One region of the Paenibacillus sp. FSL R7-0216 genome, then DNA from elsewhere that is predicted to be linked to it. Evidence: predicted binding sites of a transcription regulator. Region 1 holds the regulator's gene; the other holds the start of a gene.
The links. Region 1 encodes CtsR, which represses protease genes until heat stress. Its sites were predicted from a motif close to ATGGTCAATAAAGGTCAAACA; they were not measured.
Positions count from the first base shown of each region.

Region 2: clpP (ATP-dependent Clp endopeptidase proteolytic subunit ClpP) is a predicted target of CtsR. The motif match lies at 5,940-5,960, and genes of this name have one in related genera.

Region 1 is NZ_CP150222.1:4,458,370-4,466,815, reverse strand. It holds rRNA gene MKZ15_RS20680 (23S ribosomal RNA) at 1-547, shown strand, start outside; rRNA gene rrf (5S ribosomal RNA) at 605-721, shown strand; gene MKZ15_RS20670 (CtsR family transcriptional regulator) at 1,081-1,539, shown strand; gene MKZ15_RS20665 (UvrB/UvrC motif-containing protein) at 1,611-2,135, shown strand; gene MKZ15_RS20660 (protein arginine kinase) at 2,148-3,206, shown strand; gene clpC (ATP-dependent protease ATP-binding subunit ClpC) at 3,238-5,682, shown strand; gene radA (DNA repair protein RadA) at 5,920-7,287, shown strand; gene disA (DNA integrity scanning diadenylate cyclase DisA) at 7,299-8,375, shown strand; gene pssA (CDP-diacylglycerol--serine O-phosphatidyltransferase) at 8,426-8,446, shown strand, end outside.
Region 2 is NZ_CP150222.1:209,802-218,247, forward strand. It holds gene uxaC (glucuronate isomerase) at 214-1,626, shown strand; gene MKZ15_RS01030 (LacI family DNA-binding transcriptional regulator) at 1,646-2,653, shown strand; gene ade (adenine deaminase) at 2,798-4,594, opposite strand; gene clpP (ATP-dependent Clp endopeptidase proteolytic subunit ClpP) at 5,203-5,802, opposite strand; tRNA gene MKZ15_RS01045 (tRNA-Arg) at 6,026-6,100, opposite strand; gene MKZ15_RS01050 (LacI family DNA-binding transcriptional regulator) at 6,262-7,272, shown strand; gene MKZ15_RS01055 (ABC transporter permease subunit) at 7,370-8,326, shown strand; gene MKZ15_RS01060 (carbohydrate ABC transporter permease) at 8,343-8,446, shown strand, end outside.

The sequences.
Region 1 (8,446 bases):
GACTGCGAGACTGACAAGTCGAGCAGGGACGAAAGTCGGGCTTAGTGATCCGGTGGTACCGCATGGAAGGGCCATCGCTCAACGGATAAAAGCTACCCTGGGGATAACAGGCTTATCTCCCCCAAGAGTCCACATCGACGGGGAGGTTTGGCACCTCGATGTCGGCTCATCGCATCCTGGGGCTGAAGTAGGTCCCAAGGGTTGGGCTGTTCGCCCATTAAAGCGGTACGCGAGCTGGGTTCAGAACGTCGTGAGACAGTTCGGTCCCTATCTGTCGTGGGCGCAGGAAATTTGAGAGGAGCTGTCCTTAGTACGAGAGGACCGGGATGGACGCACCGCTGGTGCACCAGTTGTTCCGCCAGGAGCATAGCTGGGTAGCTAAGTGCGGACGGGATAAGCGCTGAAAGCATCTAAGCGTGAAGCCCCCCTCAAGATGAGATTTCCCAATTAGTAAGACCCCTTGAAGACGACGAGGTTGATAGGCCTGAGGTGGAAGTGCAGCAATGTATGGAGCTGACAGGTACTAATCGGTCGAGGGCTTATCCAAAAATCTAACACGCAAATTCGTTTCGTATCCAGTTTTCAAGGATTAAACCTTGAACCGTTTGGTGGCGATGGCGGAGGGGTTCCACACGTACCCATCCCGAACACGACCGTTAAGCCCTCCAGCGCCGATGGTACTTGGACCGAAGGGTCCTGGGAGAGTAGGACGCCGCCAAGCAAAGGGAAAGAGCACTACCGTTCATTCGGTAGTGCTCTTTTTGCACTCCCGAGGAAAAACTGCAATAGTGCAGGTAGTTACATGAATTTCGCTTCAAACGCTAGACCGTTCGGCACCAACCGGACGGTTTTCTCATACGCTTAACCACGAATATTTTCCACCTCACACGCCCACACTGAAAAGGACAACGCATCCCCCTTGGCAAATCATTAAATTATGGTATAATGTTGATAAAGTCAAAGAAAGTCAAAGTCAACTACAAACGGAAATCGTTTATTTTGACGGGACTTGACGAGCAAGAATGAAATACCGCAAAGTCGCAACAAGAGATTCACGTGTGGAATAATGGAGGATGAGTGATGCGTAATATCTCCGATATCATTGAGAAATATCTCAAGAGTATTTTGCATGAAAGTCCGGAGGGGACTATAGAGATTCAGCGTAACGAACTTGCCGACCAATTTTCCTGCGTGCCGTCGCAAATCAATTATGTCATCAGCACCCGCTTTACTCTGGAGAAAGGGTACCTGGTCGAGAGCAAACGCGGCGGCGGCGGTTACGTTCGGATTCGGCGAATTCAACTGCCTGGTCCAACGTCGCTGCACACGCATTTGCATGAAACGATCGGTGACGAGATCGGGCAATCCGCGGCGGAAGGGTTGATTTATCGCCTGGAGGAAGCCCGCTTTTTGACCCCTCGGGAAGCCGCTTTAATGCGCTCGGCGGTATCTCGCGAGGTGTTGGCGATTAAGCTGCCCTTTCGCGACCAGATCCGGGCTAGGATGATGAAAGCGATGTTAATCTCATTGTTGAGTTAGAAACATCAATATCAAGGAATACAGGTATAAAGATCTACTGTCTTAGTCTATCCCGTAAGGAGGGACGTGCGATGCAATGCCAAGAATGCGGCAAACGCCCGGCAACCTTGCATTTTACGAAGATCGTCAATGGCGAGAAGACGGAGTTTCATTTCTGTGAAAGTTGCGCCAGGGAAAAAGGGGAGCTGATTCCAGGCACTTCGGGCGGCTTTTCGATTCATAACCTGCTATCGGGCTTTCTCGATTTGAGTCCGTCGAACAAAGGTCAAGTTTCCGGGCCTAGTACGCCAGAACATCTGCGCTGCGAAGAATGCGGCATGACGTATTCCCAGTTTAGCAAAATCGGACGTTTTGGATGCAGCTCGTGCTACAAATATTTTAACGATCGTCTGGATCCTTTGTTTAAGAAAGTGCATGGGAATACCGTCCACGTCGGGAAAGTCCCGAAACGGACCGGCGGTCACATTCAAGTGAAGCGTAAGCTCGATGATCTCCGCCGTGAGCTGCAGTACCGGATCCTCCAGGAGGAATTTGAGGAGGCTGCGGCGCTGCGGGACCAAATTCGCGAGCTTGAGAAGAACATATCCGCAGAGTAGGAGGGATGCAGGGTGACCAATCTCCGTTTTACTGAACAGCCGCTTAGCGAATGGATGAGCCAAGAAGGCAAAGAGTCGGATATCGTGATGAGCAGCCGGGTACGGATCGCCCGCAACGTGCTTCATCAACCCTTCCCGATGTTGGCCACCAACACGCAATCGGAGGAGGTGCTGAAGCTGCTTCAGGAGGTTCTGGACGACGAACAGCTTCAGGCTCAAGGCCAACTGTACCCGATCCTCCTTGCGGACTTGGATGAACTGGATAAGCGGGTGCTGGTTGAGAAGCACTTGATCAGTCCCAACTTAGCGAACGACTCCAGAAATGGGGCGGTCTTCATTAGCGAAGATGAAAGCCTCAGCATCATGGTTAATGAAGAGGATCATTTGCGCATCCAGTGTCTGTATCCGGGTCTGCAAGTCCAAGAGGCTTGGGAAAAAGCGACGGCGATCGACGACATTTTTGAATCGCATGTGGATTACGCTTTTGACGATCGTCGGGGTTACCTAACCAGTTGTCCGACGAATGTGGGTACGGGGCTTCGCGCTTCAGTCATGATGCATTTGCCGGCCTTGGCACTGACACAGCAGATCGGCCGCATTTTATCCGCGGTATCGCAGGTCGGTTTAACCGTCCGCGGGATCTACGGCGAAGGCAGCGAGGCCATGGGCAACTTGTTTCAAATCTCAAATCAGATTACACTAGGACAAAGTGAAGCTGAGATTATCGAAAATTTATACGGCGTGGTGCTGCAGATCATTCAGCATGAGAAGACGGCAAGAGAAAAGCTGATCGGCGAATCACGCCTGCGGATGATGGACCGGGTCATGCGTTCTTACGGAATATTGTCACAGGCGTACATCATCGACTCGAAGGAAGCCGCTCAGCGGTTATCTGATGTCCGGCTTGGCGTAGACTTGGGGATTATCGAAGGCGTGTCGGCGCAGGCGCTCAATGAACTGAACGTGCTGACGCAGCCTGGATTTTTGCAAAAAAAATTCAGTGGCAGTATGTCCCCGGGGGAAAGGGATATGTACCGCGCTAAACTCATTCGAGAGCGCATGGGGAAATAACGAGAGGACTACTATGGAGGTGTAGGAGAAGATGATGTTTGGAAGATTTACGGAACGTGCCCAAAAGGTACTGGCGTTAGCCCAGGAAGAAGCCGTAAGGCTGGGACATAACAATATCGGGACGGAACATGTGCTGCTCGGATTGATCCGTGAAGGTGAAGGCATTGCCGCCAAGGCGCTGATCGGATTGGGTCTGGGACTCGAGAAAATACAAGACGAAGTGGAAACGCTGATCGGCCGTGGACAGGAACAACCGACCAATATCGCTTATACGCCGCGCGCCAAAAAGGTCATCGAGCTGTCCATGGATGAAGCGCGTAAGCTCGGCCATACTTATGTCGGTACGGAGCATATTTTGCTCGGCCTGATTCGTGAAGGGGAAGGCGTAGCCGCCCGTGTACTGAATAACCTCGGCATCAGCCTGAACAAGGCGCGCCAACAAGTGCTGCAGTTGCTGGGCAGCAGCGAAGCGGTGTCCAGTCATCATGGAACCCCAACTAACGTGAACACGCCGACACTGGACAGCTTGGCTCGTGACTTGACGGCTTCGGCCAAAGAGGGCAATTTGGATCCGGTCATCGGCCGCAGCAAAGAGATTGAACGGGTGATTCAGGTGCTGAGCCGCCGGACGAAGAACAATCCGGTGCTAATCGGGGAACCTGGCGTCGGGAAAACGGCCATCGCCGAAGGTCTTGCACAAAAGATCATCAATAACGAAATTCCGGAGACGCTACGCGACAAACGCGTGATGACGCTGGATATGGGCTCCGTCGTTGCCGGTACGAAATACCGCGGCGAATTCGAGGACCGCTTGAAAAAAATCATGGACGAAATTCGTCAGGCCGGCAATATCATCCTCTTTATCGATGAATTGCACACCCTGATCGGGGCTGGCGGCGCGGAGGGCGCGATCGACGCTTCGAATATCTTGAAGCCAGCGCTGGCCCGCGGCGAGCTGCAATGCATCGGCGCTACCACGCTCGACGAATATCGGAAATATATTGAGAAAGACGCGGCACTGGAACGTCGGTTCCAACCGATCACGGTGGATCAGCCATCGGTGGATGAAGCGATTCTCATCCTGCACGGGTTGCGCGATCGTTACGAAGCGCATCATCGGGTGAAAATCACCGACGAGGCGATCGAGCAGGCAGTTAAATTGTCCGACCGTTATATTCAAGACCGGTTCCTGCCGGATAAAGCGATTGACCTGATCGACGAGGCGGGTTCGAAGGTAAGGCTGAACTCGTATACGGTACCGCCGAATCTGAAGCAACTGGAGAGCCGTCTGGATGATATCCGTAAGGAGAAGGACGCTGCGGTGCAAAGCCAGGAATTTGAGAAAGCGGCTGCGCTGCGCGATACGGAGCAGAAGATCCGTGAAGAGCTGGATATCACCAAAAATCAATGGAAAGAAAAACAAGGACGCACCGATTCCGAAGTGACGCCAGAGGATATCGCCCAGGTGGTCGCCAGCTGGACGGGGATTCCGGTCAACAAGCTGAAGGAAGAAGAAACCGAACGCCTGCTCAATATGGAGAGTATCCTGCATGAGCGCGTAATCGGTCAAGAAGAAGCAGTTAAGGCGGTCAGCCGGGCAATCCGCCGGGCGCGCGCAGGCCTCAAGGATCCAAAACGTCCAATGGGCTCCTTCATCTTCTTAGGTCCTACGGGGGTTGGTAAAACGGAGCTGGCCCGCGCATTGGCGGAAGCGATGTTCGGCGACGAAAACGCCGTAATCCGCATTGACATGTCCGAGTACATGGAGAAACACTCCACGGCACGACTCGTTGGTGCACCTCCAGGATATGTCGGGTACGAAGAAGGCGGGCAACTGACCGAGAAGGTTCGCCGCAAACCGTATTCCGTTGTTCTGCTGGATGAAATCGAGAAGGCACATCCGGAAGTGTTTAACATTCTGCTGCAGGTATTGGAGGATGGCCGATTGACCGACTCCAAAGGCCGCGTAGTCGATTTCCGTAATACGCTGATCATCTTGACCTCAAATGTCGGTGCCGAAGCCATCAAACGAAATACGCGTCTTGGCTTCACCGCCGTGCAAGATTCCGGTGCGGATTACGACAACATGAAGGGCAAAGTGATGGAAGAGCTGAAGAAGAGCTTCCGTCCCGAATTCCTCAACCGGATCGATGAGATCATCGTTTTCCATTCGCTCGAGGAAGCGCATATCGGCCAAATCGTCACGCTCATGGCCGAAGAATTGCGTAAACGCCTGCGCGAATATGACGTCGACTTTACCTTGACGGATAAGGCGAAGGAGTTCCTGGCTAAAGAGGGCTACGATCCTGCGTATGGAGCACGTCCGCTGCGTCGGGCGATCCAGAAGCATATCGAAGACCGTTTGTCCGAGGAGCTGTTGACCGGTAACGTCAAGAAGGGCGACTCGCTAACGATTGACGAAGAGAACGGCGCCCTGAAGGTGGAGCGTACGGGAACTTACGTAAAAAATGCGTAACGCGAATAAAAAATGTTGGTAAATCCTACAAATCCGTAACGTTTAAGCCGATGAAATAAGTTAAAGGCAGCTTCCAAGGCGATGCTTTGGAAGCTGCCTTTTTTATCCCGCCACTCCTGGCGGCAGCGCTCGGATCACTTTCGATAAACCCGAAAGGATGGTAAAATTTTAGGTACCATGACGAATACGGTGTCGGCTAGGTCTGTCAAATTTTGCAGTGGCGAGAAGGTGACATAAATGGTTAAAGTAAAACATAAGTTTTTCTGCTCCGAATGCGGCTATGAATCGCCTAAATGGTACGGGAAATGCCCGGGGTGCGGCGCGTGGAACTCCATGGTGGAAGAAGTGGAGAAAACCGTCAAAACGCAAGGGATGAATTCCGGGATATTTCATGCGAAAGAAAAGCCGCAGTCAATCATAAATATAGAGAGCGGCAAAGAACCGCGGATCCAAACGGGGATCGGGGAACTGAATCGAGTACTCGGCGGCGGCGTTGTGCCGGGCTCACTGGTCCTGGTCGGTGGGGACCCCGGGATCGGCAAGTCGACTTTGCTGCTGCAAACTTCACATGAAATGGCCCGCTCTGGTCTGAAGGTTCTGTATATCTCAGGCGAGGAATCCGTTCGTCAGACGAAGCTGCGGGCGGAGCGGCTCGGGACATTGTCCCCGGAGTTATTCGTTTTGTGTGAGAGCAGTATGGACGGAATTGAAGAAGCGATCGACGAAGTAAAACCCGATTTTTTGGTGATCGATTCGATCCAAACGGTCTATTTGCCCGAAGTTACCAGTGCCCCCGGCAGCGTATCGCAGGTACGTGAATGTACGGCGCGGTTTATGCGAATAGCCAAAGGGCAAGGGATCGCTACGGTACTAGTCGGTCACGTGACCAAAGAGGGAGCTATCGCCGGACCTCGTATGCTGGAGCATATGGTCGACTGCGTACTGTATTTCGAAGGTGAACGTCATCATTCCTACCGGCTCCTACGGGCGGTTAAGAATCGCTTTGGTTCGACCAACGAAATTGGGATTTTTGAGATGAACGAATCCGGACTGGCGGAGGTGGCGAATCCGTCGGAGCTGTTTCTATCCGAACGCCCGCTCGGCGTGGCGGGTTCCACCGTCGTCGCCAGTATGGAGGGGACGCGCCCGATGCTGGTCGAACTGCAAGCCTTGATCGCGGCCACCCATTTCCCTTCACCAAGACGGATGGCAACCGGCGTGGACTATCAGCGGATGAACTTGATCCTTGCGGTGCTCGAGAAGCGAATGGGCCTATTCCTGCAAAATCAGGACGCTTACGTCAACCTGGCTGGTGGAGTGAAGCTGGACGAACCGGCGGTCGATTTAGCGATTGCGGTTAGCGTCGCTTCCAGCTTCCGTGACCTGCCGACCAAGCCGTACGATGTGTTTTTCGGAGAAGTTGGCTTGACCGGCGAAGTTCGGGCGGTCTCCCGGGCGGAGCAGCGCGTAAAGGAAGCGGCCAAGCTCGGCTTTAAACGGGTGATTTTGCCGGAGAAAAGCATGAAGGGGTGGAAGGGACCGCAAGAGATTCAATTGATTGGCGTAAATACCGTTGCAGATGCGCTAGCTGTTGCGTTAGATTAGGGGGCATTGAGATGAAGGAAACTACCCAAGCAGAGAAAATGAACGATTTGTTGAGGCTTGTTGCGCCGGGGACGGCTTTTCGCGACGGCCTTGAAAACGTGCTGCGGGCTAAGACCGGGGGCCTGATCGTCGTCGGTTACAGCCCGGAGGTGATGGAGGTCGTCGAGGGGGGCTTCTCCATCAACTGTGATTTCTCCCCAAACTATCTCTATGAGCTGGCCAAAATGGACGGGGCGATCATCCTTAGCGAGGATTTGAAACGGATTTTGTATGCAAATACACAGCTCATCCCGGACTCCTCGATCGCATCCTCTGAAACGGGCATTCGCCACCGTACCGCGGAACGGGTGGCCAAACAGACGGGCAAGCTGGTCGTCTCTATCTCCCAGCGCCGTAACATCATCACCCTTTACCAAGGGGGATTACGGTACGCTCTGAAGGAAATTGGCGTCATCCTGACCAAAGCCAACCAGGCGATTCAGACGCTGGAGAAATACCGGTCTGTCTTGAATCAAGCCTTAACGAATTTAACGGCCTCCGAATTTGAAGAGCTGGTCTCCTTGCCTGAGGTGATCAATGTGATCCAGCGGGTGGAGATGGTGATCCGGATCAAGATGGAGATCAAGCGATTCATCAATGAATTGGGTACGGAAGGGCGGCTGATCAGCATGCAGATGGAGGAACTGGTCAGCAACATGGAAGAAGAAGCATGGCTCTTATACAAAGATTATGCCAAAGAGGATCAGGACGAAGCGATCCGAGAAATTATTATGGGACTCAAACGTTCCACCGACGATGAGCTGCTGGACGACAATCACATTACCAAGCTCTTAGGTTATCCTTCCTCAGCCGCGACTTCGGAGGAATTGATAGCACCACGCGGGTACCGTGTCTTGAACAAAATCCCCCGTTTGCCGAATGTCATCATTCACAATCTGGTCGAACGTTTTGACTGCTTGCCGAACGTGATGATGGCCAGCATCGAGGAGCTGGATGAGGTTGACGGTATTGGTGAGGTACGCGCCCGTTCCATCAAAGAAGGGCTCAAACGTCTTCAGGAACAGGTATTCATTGACAGACAAATTTAAATCACCTATCATCAATGAATGGTTCAGGAATATCTACTCGAGGTGAAGAGATGATAACGAAATCGATTCCG
Region 2 (8,446 bases), 970 kb from region 1:
AACGAGCTAGGCCCATTCGGGTCAAGTATGTTGCAGGAAATCCAACAGTAATCCCCTCGATGTTGCACACACACGGAGGTTATTGACAACGTCTTCCCAGCACTTATAAATCTCCTTGCGTTTTACCCGGAAACGGTTACAATGGAATCAGCATAATGATGTTAACGTGAACAATAGGAGAGGCAACGATCCAATTGAAGGGAGAATGGGAATATGGCGAAGAAGTTTTTGGGGAAAAATTTTCTTTTGAACAGCGATACGGCGGAGGTGCTGTACCATCAATATGCGAAGGATCTGCCGATCATCGACTACCACTGCCATTTGAGCCCGCAGGAGATCTACGAGAACAAGACGTTCCGCAACCTGACGGAAGCCTGGCTGGGCGGCGATCATTACAAGTGGCGGGTGATGCGGGCTTGTGGAGTCGACGAGGAGCTCATTACCGGCGGGGCAGATGACTATGACAAGTTCCTAGCTTGGGCCAAGGTTGTGCCGCAGCTGCTGGGTAATCCGTTGTACCATTGGACGCACCTGGAGCTGCAACGGTTCTTCGGGATTCAGGAGCTGCTCAACGAGCAGAGCGCCCCGGCTATCTGGGACAAAGCAAATGCCAAGCTGCAAAGCGAAGGGTTTGGCGCACGCGATCTGATTACGAAGTCCAAGGTCAACGTGGTTTGTACCACCGACGATCCGGCGGATTCACTTGAATATCATTTGAAGATCAAGGAACTGGAGGGCTTCGACACCGCAGTTCTGCCAAGCTTCCGCCCCGACAAGTTCCTAGAGATCAACCGCGATACGTTTAAACCTTGGTTGGCGAAGCTGGAGGCGACGACGGGCAAGCCGATCCCGAATTACGGGGCGTTACTAGACGCGTTGCGCGAGCGGATCGACTTCTTCCATGAAATCGGCGGTCGTGTGTCCGACCATGCGCTAGATACACTGGAGTATCGCGAGACGACGCTGAAGGAAGTGGAGGCGATTTTCGCCAAGGCGTTGAGCAAGGGCTCCGTGACTCCGGTGGAAGAACGGAAATACAAATCGTATACGATGCGCTTCCTAGGCAAGGAATATGCTGCGCGCGGGTGGGCGATGCAGCTGCATATCCATGCGCTGCGGAACACGAACACGGCGATGTTCAAGCGACTTGGCCCCGATACGGGCTACGACGCGATTAACGATGGGCCGCTGGCCGAAGCGCTGGCCGGGCTGCTCGACGCCCTGGAGCAGGATGGCGGGTTGCCGAAGACGATCCTGTATTCGCTGAACCCAAACGATTACTGGGCCCTTGCCAGCATCATGGGCAGCTTCCAGGGTGGCGGAGTGCCGGGCAAGATCCAGTTCGGTACCGCTTGGTGGTTTAACGACAACAAGGATGGGATGACTCAGCAAATGCGTACGCTGGCCAACTTTGGCGTGTTGTCGCAATTCCTCGGGATGCTGACGGACTCGCGCAGCTTCCTATCGTATACACGGCACGAGTATTTCCGTCGCTTGCTTTGCGATGTGCTCGGCGATTGGGTCGATCGCGGTGAGGCACCGGAGGACTTCGAATTGCTGGGACGGATCGTTACCGACATTTGCTATGGCAATGCCAAGCGATATTTTGCTTTTCCGGAACAATAGAAAGGATTGACGCTGCTTCATGTCCGCTACGATTAAAGACATCGCCCGGGCGGCGAACGTCTCGCATATGACGGTTTCCCGGGCGCTGAACAACAGTCCGCTCATCAAGGAGGAGACCAAACGCAAGATCCTAGAGATTGCCGAGCAGCTGCATTACGTGCCGAATTATAACGCGAAGAGTTTGGTGTTGCAGCGCTCCCATACGATCGGGTTGTTTTTTACGAGCATGGTCCAGGGGACGTCCTCCAGCTTCCTCGCAGAGGCCATCCGCGGTGTGGGTCAGGAGGTTGGCGTCCAGTATAATTTGTTTCTCCGAGGGATCGATGATTTCGAGGATTTCAGTTCGATTCATCGCCGTCGGTTTGACGGCATTCTGCTGATGAGCCAAAGCGAACTTGATGATGCGTTTATCCGCCATGTACGGGAGCAGGGGATTCCACTGGTTGTGTTGAATCGGAATGTGGGCGATCCTGGCATGATCAATTTTGTGTCCAACGACCGGGAGGGTGCCTATGCGATGACACGCCATTTAGTCGACTCGGGCCATACATGCATCGCTCTGGTGGAAGGGATCGCCGGCTACAAGTCGACGCAGGAGCGCAAGGAGGGGTATCTAGAGGCCATGACGTCCGCTGGCCTGGAAGTCAGGAGGGAATGGATGGTGGAGGGCCGCTACGACGTGGAGAGCGGGTATTTGGCGATGGGGAGGCTTATGGCGCTGTCGCTGGAGGAACGGCCGACAGCGGTGTTCTGCTGCAACGACGATATGGCGATTGGCGCGATGAAGGCGGCCGCAGAGGCGGGATTGCAGATTCCTGCGGACGTCTCGATCGTCGGCTTTGACGACATCGGCTTCTCACATTACACGAATCCGCCGCTCACCACGGTGCAACGGCCGATCGAGCAGCTTAGCCGGATGGGCGCGTGCAAGATCCTCGAGCTGATTGAGGCACCTGCGACCGGCGGGGAGCTGGTGCAGTTGGACACGCGACTCGTGTGTCGTGAGTCGGTTGGGGTGCTGCGCTAATCTGCGGCAGTATGATCTCGATAGGCCGGTCATGCAACGTGCTCCACGGATCATTGTAAGGGTCATGCTAAAAACCCGCCAGAAGGAACCCTCTGGCGGGTTTATTTAGGGTTGGGTACGTATGGTTCGCAGCTTTAACCGGTGCTAATCGATTTCCACCGGAACGAGCTTGAACTCGTTCACGTCGGCCAGGCCGCGGTTGGTGATACGCAGCTCGGGAATGACTGGCAAGGCGATCAGCGAAAACGTCATGAACGGTGCGTTCAACTGGCAGCCGAGTTGCTTCCAGGCCGCCTCCAGACCCTTCACTTGGGTGACGACGGTCTCCAGCGGCTGATCGGACATCAGGCCGGCGATAGCCATCGGCACCGCCGCGAGCACCTGGCCGTCCAGCACGGCAATCATGCCGCCGCCCAACTTCGCCAGCTCGTTTGCCGCGAATGCCATGTCCTCGGGATTCGTACCCATGACGAGCAGGTTGTGGCTGTCATGTGCGACCGTGGAAGCTACGGCCCCTTGCTTCAGGCCGAAGCCCCGCGCGAAGGCGAGCGACAGCTCGCCGGACCCGCGATGACGGTCGATGCAAGCGAGCGCCGTGATATCCTGCTCGGCGGCCAGCCGCACGATTCCGTCCCCGTCAACCTTGACGGTTGCTGTCCCCTTCGCCGTGCGGGCGCTGTTCTCGATCACGTCAATGACGTGGATCGTCGTTTGCTCTTTGCCGCTGGCGCTGCGGTAGAGGAAATCGGCGGCGGTCAGCGGACGCGCCAATTTCACCGAGGCACGCGCCTGCGGCGGATACGGGTACGCCGGGAACGGAACGCGGAGCTGTCCGTCGTCGTAGGCGACCTTGCCGTCGGTGATAACCGTCGACGGCTCCATCCGCCGCAGATCGCCGATCAGCAGCAGGTCCGCGCATTTACCCGGCGCGATCCCGCCCAAGTCGCCGTCGACCTTGAAGTACCGCGCCGTATTGATGGTTCCCATCTGAATCGCGGTGACCGGATCGACGCCTTCTTCAATGGCCCGGCGCACGACATGGTTCATGTGGCCTTGCTCGATCAACGTCTGCGGATACACGTCGTCGGTGACCAGCAGGATGTTCGAAGGGTTCACCTTATCTTCGGTGACTACCTTGATCACTTCTTTAACGTCATGCCAAGCCGAGCCCTCGCGGATCATCAGGTGCATGCCGATACGCAGCTTGGCCAGCCCTTGCTCCCGGGTCACCGTCTCGTGACAGGAGGTAACGCCCGATGCGGTGTAAGCCTGGAGCATCCGCTCGTCATCGCTCGGAAAATGCCCGGTTACCGTTTTTCCCGCCTCCATCGTAGCTTGGATCTCGCCGTGCATTTTCGGATCTCCAAACACGACGCCGGGGAAGTTCATGACTTCTCCCAATCCTTCGACCCCGTCCCAGGTCATCCCTTCGGCAATATCGCCCGTGTTCAGCGATGCTCCAGCATCCTCCAAATGATCGGTGGCCGGCACGCAGGAAGGAAACGTGGTATAGACCTTAAGCGGCAGGACTTGACCTTCCTCGTGCATCCAGCGCACGCCCTCCGCGCCAAACACGTTGGCGATTTCGTGCGGATCCATAAAGATGCCGGTCGTCCCTTTGGACAGCGCCGCCTTGGCGAACTCGGCTACCGACAGCATGGTGCTCTCAACGTGCATATGCCCGTCCAGAAGCCCGGGAACAATGTGGCGTCCCGCCGCGTCGATCACGACGGTGTCCTCGCCGATCGTGTGCTCGGCGTTCCCCACGAAGGCGATTCGCCCTTCGGCAACGGCGACGTCCGTCTGCGGCAACAGCTCCCCGGTGTAGACATTGACCAACGTACCGCCCTTAACGACCAAATCGGCCTTCGCTTTACCCATGGCGACATTCGCCAACGTACGGCTTACTTCATACAGCTTCTTCCTTGCGGATTGTTTCATCTCCCGATTCACTCCTTTAATTATCCGTCGATTAACCAAGCCAAGTCACACCTAACCATCCCAAGCCGTCTAATGTCACAACTAATCAATTAGCGCCTAGCCGTCCAATGTCACAACTAAATGGCCATCCCAACTGTCCCACCTGAACTAACTTTAGCGCTAATGCTTGCTACAGAGCTTAAGTGGGCCAAAATCGCGGCATTCCGAGTCTAACGCTTACCACAGAGCTTATTGTTCATTTTACAGCGGTAAACAGGTACTCTCGATGAAAATAGCGCCGCTCAGCGTCGTTAGAATAGAAAAACCCCCGAATTTGCTAGTATAGCGTTTCTCATCAGCGTTAGAGCGGACGGTGGCAGAATTCTGCTTATGATCGGCCGGCCCAGCGCCCTCAGCTCGCCCCACGTGGCCCCATGGGCTCCCCCGGGGCCTTCGAGCTCGCCCCACAACCCCCATGGGCTCCCCCGGCGCCTCCGCGCAGTCACCGTGGCTGCCCAGCGCCGGGCTGGCGGGTGCCTTCCCTCGCTTTATTTAAAAATAAATATAACAAGAAAGGCCGCCCTTCGAACAGAACTTTCTGTTCGAAGCGCAGCCTTTCGTCTTAAGCCTTAGGCTTTGGCGGTTGGATCCACTTTTTCGATGACTTTGTCGACCAAGCCGTATTCCTTCGCTTCCGCCGCGCTCATGAAGTAGTCGCGGTCGGTGTCCTTCTCGATCCGATCCAGCGGTTGGCCGGTCCGTTCGGCGAGGATTTGGTTTAGCTTATCACGCATTTTGAGGATACGGCGGGCGCGGATTTCGATGTCCGTTGCTTGGCCCTCGGCTCCGCCGAGCGGCTGATGGATCATGATTTCGCTGTTCGGCAGCGCATAGCGTTTGCCTGGTGCGCCTGCGTTCAACAGGAAAGCGCCCATCGAAGCGGCGAGCCCGACGCAAATCGTGGAGACGTCGGATTTAATGAATTGCATCGTATCATAAATCGCCATACCGGCAGTAATGGAACCGCCAGGGCTGTTAATGTATAGGGAGATGTCCTTCGTTGGATCTTCCGCGTCCAGAAACAGCATCTGGGCAATGATGGAGTTGGCGACGACATCGTTCACCTGGGAGCCCAGGAAGATGATCCGGTCCTTGAGCAGACGGGAATAAATGTCGTAAGCGCGCTCGCCGCGATTGCTTTGTTCAACGACCATAGGAATATAACTCACCAATAAAACCTCCTTAAATTTAGGGCGCTCGCATGGAACGACCCACCCAATGGAATAGTCTGCAAAAATCGCCCCAATCAATCTAAGAATTGACGGAAACGAAGAAGATTAATCTCATCATAAACAATTTAATCGAGAAAGTCAAAGAAAGTCAAACTCAAGAGAATAAAAAAAGTCCAATCGACTAAAAGTCAGGACTTGTTCATGTAAATCAAATATAGAATGGCGCGCCCGCGAGGAATCGAACCTCGATCTCAGGCTCCGGAGGCCTACGTCATATCCATTGGACCACGGGCGCAAATTTAGCGAACAAAAATTATTATATGATATTTCAAATCAAAACGCAAGGCGAAATCCTTAAAGCAAAAAAAGGCCCAAAAAAAGGATTGCCATGAAAGCGTTTCTATGATAACTTGATGAATATATAAAAACGTTTTTATAGATAGGGTGTATCGAGAGATGGGGAAAGTCACCATTAAGGATGTAGCTAAAGCGGCGGGCGTTTCGATCTCCACGGTTTCTAACGCGTTAAATGACGTGGACGTACTGAACCCGGAGACCAAATCCCACGTGCTGAAGGTTGCCAAGCAACTGAACTACGTTCCGAATTTAAACGGGAAGCAGCTGAAGTCGAAGAAGACGAATATGCTCGGCTTTTTCACGACCAGCGTCTCGGGACCTTATTTCTACATTCTGGTCGAGTCGATGGCGCGTGAGAGCGAACGGCTTGGATACGGTTTGCACGTGATGGTTACGGCCGACAAGCAAACCATTATTAGCAATATCATGGGTCGACGAGTCGACGGCGTCATCATTTACGAGGAATTACGGGTTGATGATCAAGATATCGCAATGATGGAGAAAGACAAGATCAAGGCGGTATTTCTCGATCGGGTCATTCAGAAGGAAACGATGGGAACGGTCATTTTCAATTCTTATGCCTCCTCTTACGAAGCCACTAAGTACCTGATTAGCCTGGGCCACAAGAGAATCGCCTACCTGTCCGGCGTGGATACGATGTACGACAGCGTGCAGCGGAAGGAAGGGTACCTCGCCGCTTTACGAGAGCATCAATTGCCGGTGGACGAGGATTTCATTGTGCAGGGGTATTTTGAAGAAGAGAGCACCTATAATGCGGTTCGGGCTTTTGTTCACAAACATCCGGGCAAAATACCGGACGCGATTCTGGCGGGCAACGATCTGAGTGCGATCGGGTGCATTAAGGCTTTGCGCTCGTATGGACTTGAAGTTCCAAGGGACATCAGCGTCGTCGGGTTTGACGATATCGATATCGCTCAGTATTTTACGCCGCCTCTAACCACCGTACGAAATCAAATTGCTCGGCAAGGGATTTTGGCCGTCAACCATTTGGTGAACATGATTAAGAAGCAGGAGCAGGGGAAGGTGCAAAAACTGGACGGTGAACTGATCGTGCGGGGCTCGAGCCATGTCCGTTTAAGGCGAGACTAGGCTCGGGCGCGTTTGAAAGATTCTGACGATAGGGAACTTTTTGATAAAAATAAAAACGTTTTTATTCCTTCCTGAGGAATAAAGAGAGGAGCGCAAAATGGCGAAGTCAGCTGCGGCAGCCAAGAAACCGGTGGGATTAAGATTGAAGCAATTCTTTATCGACTTCGGCAGGCAGTGGGAAATCCAGTCGATGATCTGGCCGGGGATTATTTTTATGATTATATTTTGCTACGTCCCCATTTATGGGTTAACCATCGCCTTTAAGAACTACACGGTCATCGATACGCTAAGCTCCGCCCCATGGGTGGGATTGGATAACTTCAAGATTATCGCAAGCGATCGGTACTTCTGGGATTCGGTGGTGAACACGCTGGGGATCAGCTTTCTGAAACTGGCGATCGGGTTCGTGATCCCGATTATCCTGGCGATCATGATTTACGAACTGAGCATGGGCCGGTTCAAAAAAATCGTACAGACCATTTCCTATCTCCCGCACTTTTTATCCTGGATCGTTCTTGGCGGGATGTTAATCACTTGGTTCTCGACGACCGGCATGTTCAATCAGCTGCTGCTGGACCTGGGAATCATTTCGAAGGCTCAGAACATCATGTTGGATCCGGGCAAATATTGGTGGATCGCCGTGTTGTCCGATGTCTGGAAAGAAGCGGGTTGGGGGACGATCCTCTATCTCGCCATCATGGCCAAGATTGATCCGACCTATTACGAGGCGGCCAAGATCGATGGGGCGAGCCGGCTCCGGCAAATTTGGAACATCACCTTACCGAACATGAAGATGATTATCAGCTTGAACCTGATCCTGACCGTCAGCGGCCTGCTGGGCTCCAACCTGGACCAGACCTTAGTGCTGATCAACTCCCAGAACCGGGAAAAAGCCGAGGTCATCAACTCTTACGTGTACCGGATGGGGATGACGCAAGGGGATTTCTCCTACGCGACCGCCGTCGGTCTCGGCGTTTCGATCGTCTCCGTCATTCTGTTGGTGTTTGCCAATAAGGTGACCAGCAAACTCAACGATAATCAATCTGTCCTGTAAGGAAGGAGCAGCAGCTATGAATCGAAAGGCGGTCAAACAGGATCTCGACAGCCGAATTTTTGATACCGTCAATGTCACGGTCCTGATTCTATTTACAATCATCATTGTCATTCCGCTCTG